2 linked regions of the Alkaliphilus metalliredigens QYMF genome follow. Each later gene encodes a partner of the first gene's protein in a complex. Links are inferred from orthologs where the notes say so. Each region holds a gene or a part of one and is shown in the gene's direction. Other genes may lie near its edges.

Evidence for each region.
Region 2: rny (region 1) and pfkA share a complex: the UniProt entries of both Bacillus subtilis proteins name them as parts of the possible RNA degradosome complex. The link is inferred for Alkaliphilus metalliredigens QYMF from one-to-one orthologs.

The regions. Positions count from the first base shown.
Region 1 is NC_009633.1:2,670,829-2,674,042, reverse strand. Bases 180-3,055 are described here. They hold rny (ribonuclease Y), read left to right. Parts: upstream 180-786; coding sequence 787-2,325; downstream 2,326-3,055. Other genes in these bases: AMET_RS13095 (PHP domain-containing protein), read left to right, coding at 3,039-3,055; AMET_RS13100 (stage V sporulation protein S), read left to right, coding at 2,558-2,818; recA (recombinase RecA), read left to right, coding at 180-592. In the rest of the region: more of recA, read left to right, coding at 1-179; more of AMET_RS13095, read left to right, coding at 3,056-3,214. UniProt on the Bacillus subtilis protein: Endoribonuclease that initiates mRNA decay. Initiates the decay of all SAM-dependent riboswitches, such as yitJ riboswitch. Involved in processing of the gapA operon mRNA, it cleaves between cggR and gapA.
Region 2 is NC_009633.1:4,156,671-4,159,929, reverse strand. Bases 1-2,921 are described here. They hold pfkA (6-phosphofructokinase), read left to right. Parts: upstream 1-941; coding sequence 942-1,901; downstream 1,902-2,921. Other genes in these bases: pyk (pyruvate kinase), read left to right, coding at 1,918-2,921; AMET_RS19975 (hypothetical protein), read left to right, coding at 656-847; AMET_RS19980 (DNA polymerase III subunit alpha), read left to right, coding at 1-268. Also shown: more of pyk, read left to right, coding at 2,922-3,259. UniProt on the Bacillus subtilis protein: Catalyzes the phosphorylation of D-fructose 6-phosphate to fructose 1,6-bisphosphate by ATP, the first committing step of glycolysis.

The DNA.
Region 1 (3,214 bases):
GATTGAAGGTGAGATGGGCGATTCTCATATGGGATTACAAGCAAGATTAATGTCCCAAGCTTTAAGAAAGCTATCTGGATCCATCAACAAATCAAATACAACCGCAATATTCATTAACCAACTAAGAGAGAAAATTGGTGTCATGTTTGGAAATCCAGAAACCACAACGGGGGGACGTGCATTAAAGTTCTACGCTTCAGTTCGACTAGATGTTAGAAGGATCGACGTTATTAAACAGGGAAATGATATCATTGGAAATAGAACCAGAGTTAAAGTTGTTAAAAATAAAATTGCACCTCCTTTTAAACAAGCAGAATTTGATATTATGTATGGTGAAGGTATTTCCAAGACAGGTGATGTCTTAGATGTGGCAAGTAACTTAGAAATAATCAAAAAAGCTGGTGCATGGTATAGCTATGGAGATCACAGACTAGGCCAAGGTCGTGAAAATTCCAAACAGTTCTTAAAGGAAAACCCCGATATATTTTTAGAGGTTGAAAATAAAATTAGAGAACATCATAATCTTCCACTGGTGAGTAGACCTGTGGTTGTCCAATCCCCACAAAAAGAGGTAGCTGAAAAAGAAGTATAATCAAAGGAACTTCATTATGATAATGAAGTTCTTTTTTACATTTCCCATAGGTAAGAATCCAACTTGACACAAAATAGAAAAAGATATAAAATAAAGTCAATTCATGGTGTATCTAAATAAAGGAAATGTAAAAAAAGAAATTAAAAAACGTGTGTAAAATTTACTTGAAAACTTAATAAAGGAGGTGTCCACGTATTAATATCTTAGATGCTATTTTATTTCTAGCTGCAGCTGTAGTAGGATGCCTTATCGGCTATTTTATTCGCAAGAATATTGCGGAGGGAAAAATTAACAGTGCTGAAGAATTGGCAAAAAAAATTAAAGATGACGCAGATAAAAATGCAGAAACGACGAAAAAAGAAGTACTGTTAGAAGCAAAGGAAGAGATTCACAAGCTTCGCAATGAGTTTGAACGAGAAAGTAGAGAGAGGCGTAATGAACTACAACGTGTAGAAAGACGATTAATGCAAAAAGAAGAAAGTTTAGATAAAAAATCTGAAACTTTAGAACAAAAAGATGATAGACTATCACGCAAGTTAAGGGATTTAGAGACAAAAGAAGAAGAAATTAAACTATTGTATAACAAAGAAGTTCAAAAGCTTGAGGAACTTTCAGGTTTAACTTCTCAACAAGCAAGAGAACTTCTATTAAGTGATGTTGAGAAAGAAGTTAAATATGAGGCTGCCATGATGGTAAAGGATATTGAAACTAAGGCTAAAGATGATGCTGACAAAAAAGCCAGAGAAATTATTACCCTTGCCATCCAAAAATGTGCTGCTGACCATGTTGCTGAAACAACTGTCACTGTAGTACAACTTCCTAATGATGAGATGAAAGGTCGTATTATAGGAAGAGAAGGTAGAAATATTCGTACCCTTGAGACGTTAACAGGGATTGACTTAATCATTGATGATACACCGGAAGCAGTTATTTTATCAGGATTTGATCCGATCAGACGTGAAGTGGCGCGAATCGCATTAGAAAAGTTGATTGCAGATGGTCGAATTCATCCTGCAAGAATTGAAGAAATGGTTGAAAAAGCAAAAAAAGAGGTAGAAAACATTCTCAAAGAAGAAGGCGAACAAGCGACGTTTGATACTGGCGTTCACGGGTTACATCCCGAACTAATAAGATTACTTGGTCGTTTGAAATACCGGACAAGTTATGGACAAAATGTATTAAAGCATGCTATTGAGGTCTCACATTTAGCTGGACTAATGGCTACTGAATTAGGGGCAGACCCTAAGCTTGCTAAAAGAGCTGGACTACTTCATGATATTGGAAAAGCTGTTGACCACGAAGTGGAAGGTACCCATATTGAGATTGGTATGGAACTATTAAGAAAATATAAAGAAACTAAAGATGTGATTCATGCGATGTCTACTCATCATGGAGACTTTGAACCTGAAACCATTGAAGCGATCTTAGTCACTGCTGCAGATGCTATTTCTGCTGCCCGTCCAGGTGCACGACGTGAAACATTAGAGTCATATATTAAAAGACTCGAAAAACTAGAAGATATTGCTAATAATTATGATGGTGTTGAAAAGTCTTTTGCAATACAAGCTGGACGTGAAATAAGAATCATTGTTAAACCTGAAGTATATAATGATGATGAAATTTACATGTTTGCAAGAGAGATTACTAAAAAAATAGAAGCTGATCTTGAATATCCAGGACAAATTAAAGTGAATGTGATTCGGGAAACCAGAGCTATTGAATATGCTAAATAAAAAAACTGCCTAGGCAGTTTTTTTTATTTAGCAACTATTTTTCATCACATCTACTCAATATAATCAGTAATAAAACTTACAGATATTATCCTTTACCTAAATAATGTAATTTTACTAAAAGAAATAGTAGAAAACTTAATAAAGTATGCAGGTTTTTTCAATGATAGGTAGAATGTTATATAGTAAAATTTATTTATTATATCAAACAATTTACTAAGGGGGCATTAAAATCATGGAAGTACTAAGAGTATCAGCAAAATCAAACCCAAATTCTGTAGCAGGAGCATTAGCCGGTGTTTTAAGAGAACGTGGAACTGCTGAAATTCAAGCCATCGGTGCTGGCGCAATCAACCAATCCGTAAAAGCAGTTGCAATAGCAAGAGGATTTGTAGCGCCCAGTGGATTAGATTTGATTTGTATACCCGCTTTCACTGATATAGAAATAGATGGTGAAGAAAGAACTGCCATTAAATTCATAGTTGAACCTAGATAACATAAAAACAATGTATATAAAAAAGTCTGCTTGAGCAGACTTTTTGTATGTACTATTATATATTTATTGGAGATGAACAACTTTGCCTTTTAACAAGTAATATACATGTTATGGTTACATTCAGGAATCATGCTATTAGCCCGTTCCAATGATAAAAAATGTAAATTACGTATATCATCTTTAATCATCTATTTAGAATACCAAAAGGGGGAGTTACCCGATGAAATATATCGATATGCATACCCATACAACAGCTTCTGATGGGAATTTATCACCAAGTCAACTAATTGATTATGCAGTGGCTAAAGGCTTAAATGGAATCGCTATCACAGATCATGATTCCATCAATGGTTTAGAAGAAGCTCAGTTGCAAAGTAGAAAATATCATGATTTCTA
Region 2 (3,259 bases), 1.5 Mb from region 1 along the record:
TCTGGTTCAACGGGTACGACCATTGGTTAAAGAAGAAGAGGCAGAACAAAAACTATACATTAAAGTGGAAAATGAGGATCAGCTTGGTAAAATAGAAGAAATAAAGCCGACCCTTCGCCTGCATAGAGGAAAGGTGCCAGTATTTGTCTATATTGAAGATCAGAAAAAAGCCTTTAAGGCTGATCAAAGTCTCTGGATTACACTAGATGAAGATCTATTACAGAAATTAAAAACTGTCTTTGGAGAAGATTGCGTTAAGGTTAGTTAACTAAACTTTGAATGGGCAATAAGGACTGAGGCTGCAGCCGCAATACCGGCAATCAGATTGCCTAAGAAGGTATGAACACTGGCATCTTTAATATTTGGATCCTTAAGGATGCCTACCTTTTCTTATAATCACCCCCCGTTCATCCATCAACTTAATGACAATATTTTTTAAAATCATCCCTCCATTTGAATATTTTGTGGCAAATAAAAAGGCGTGTGTGTTATAATATGTAATATATTCAAAATTGTAAACACCAAAATGAAAAATGATTTAGAAAGTAAAATATAGTATAAAATAGAAAATTAAAAAGAGATACAATAGTAGATTCAGTTTAGGGTATACTGAAGTAATATGAGACTTAATTAGAGATAAAAGGAGGCCTGAATAATGTGGACAGTCGTGTATATGGCTAATACCAAAAGGGATGCAGAAAAAATGCAAAAAATATTAACAGAAGAAGGCTTCTTAGTTAAAATTAAACCTATTAGTAAAAGCAATGAAGAAGGTACCTGTGAAATATTAGTACCTAGAGCGGAAGTTGAAGAAGCACATCATATTTTAATGAACCACGGATTATAAATTACTTTTTCTTTTTTTATATACATAGAAATAGGGACTAATTAAACTACGCGGGACAAACAAAGTCCCTATAGGATAGAATGGAGGTATAGAAATGAAAACAATTGGTGTATTAACAAGTGGGGGAGATTCTCCAGGAATGAATGCTGCCATACGTGCTGTGGTCAGAAGTGGTATTTATAATGGCTGTAAGATAATGGGCATTAAACAGGGCTATAGCGGACTTATCAATGCTAAAATTGAAGAAATGAACCTTTCTTCAGTAGCCGATATTATTCATCGGGGGGGAACGATTCTAAGAACAGCTCGATGTGAAGAATTTAGAACTGAAGAAGGAAGAAAAAAGGCATTAAATGTGTTGAAGGTATTGAAGATAGATGGGGTTGTGGTCATCGGTGGGGATGGTTCCTTTCAAGGGGCAAAAAAACTGAGTGAACTAGGGATCCCTACGGTGGCAGTACCAGGGACCATTGATAATGATCTGGGATATAGTGATTATACAATAGGTTTTGATACCGCAATGAATACAGTATTAGATGCCATCAGTAAAATCAGAGACACCTCTACCTCCCATGGAAGAGCAAACATCATTGAAGTAATGGGAAGACATTGTGGTGATATTGCCCTATATACTGGTTTAGCAGGGGGTGCTGAAAGTATTATTATTCCTGAAGTAGGCTTGGACATTGATGAAATATGTCGAAAACTATTACAGGGCAAAAACAGAGGTAAATTACATAGTTTAATTGTATTGGCAGAAGGTGTTGGGGGGGCCATTGATTTAGGCAAAATCATTGAAGAAAAGACAGGAATTGAAACAAGATCTACTGTGTTTGGACATATTCAAAGGGGTGGAAGTCCTACTGCCTTTGATCGAATTTTAGCCAGCAAAATGGGTGCCAGGGCTGTGGATCTATTAATAGAGGAAAAAGGCAACCGTGCTGTTGGTATTAAAGGAAATCAAATTTTCGACATGGATATTGAGGAAGCTTTAAATATAGAAAATAAATTTGATCAAGAAACCTTTGAGCTTGCAAAAATACTATCGATATAATGAAGGAGAGATGAATATGAAAAAAACAAAAATTGTCTGTACAATAGGGCCAGCCAGTGAATCTAAGGAAGTGTTCACTGAGTTAGTAAAGCAGGGTTTAAACGTAGCTAGGTTAAACTTTTCCCATGGAAACCATGAAGAGCATGGTGAGCGAATTAAAATGATTAAAGAAGTGAGACGAGAGCTTGAACAATCTGTAGCAATTTTACTAGATACTAAGGGACCAGAAATTCGCACAGGAAAGTTTAAAGATCCAGAGGTCCTGCTAGCGGAAGGGCAGGTATTCACTGTGACCACACGTGATGTCGTAGGGGATCAAAATATGTGTAGTGTTAGCTATGAAGGGTTGGCTAGAGATGTTAAGCCTGGAGATGAAATATTGATTGATGATGGACTAGTGGGACTTAGGGTGCAAAAAATCATCCAAGGAACAGATGTTGAATGCATCGTTGAAAATGCAGGAATCGTGAAAAATCACAAAGGAGTCAATGTTCCAGGGGTACAAATTAATTTACCTGCCATTACAGAAAAAGATGAAGGTGATATTGTATTTGGAATCCAGATGGATATTGATTTTATTGCGGCTTCCTTCGTCAGAAAAGCATCTGATGTATTGGCTATCAAAAGGATATTAGAGGAAAATAATGCAGATCATATTCAAATTATCTCTAAAATAGAGAATCAAGAAGGAATGGATAATTTAGATGAAATCATAGAAGTCTCAGATGGGATTATGGTAGCTCGAGGAGATTTAGGTGTAGAAATACCAACAGAAGATGTTCCCCTAGCTCAAAAAGAAATGATTCTAAAATGTAACAAGGTTGGAAAACCAGTGATCACAGCTACTCAGATGTTGGATTCTATGATGCGTAATCCTAGACCCACTCGTGCAGAGGTAACGGATGTGGCCAATGCAATATTTGATGGAACCGATGCAATCATGCTTTCGGGGGAAACCGCAGCAGGAAAATATCCGATAGAATCTGTGAAAACAATGGCGAGAATCGCATTAAGAACTGAAGGGGCCATTGATTACCGTAGCCTATTGAACAAAAAGGCCCAAGAACGGGAATTGACAATCACCGATGCAATTAGTCATGCTACCTGCAGTACAGCAAGTGACTTACAGGCATCTGCAATTTTAATAGCTACGTCCTCAGGACATACCGCAAGGATGGTCTCTCGATTTAAACCTCAGGCACCAATTATTGCAGCCACAACCAGTGAGCGTGTGATGAGAAAGCTGAGTTTAACTTGGGGTGCTTATTGTCTATTAGTAGATGAATTTCAATCAACCGATGATATTATTGATGCAACAGTGGAACATGCCTTGGAGAAAGAGTATATTAAGAGAGGCG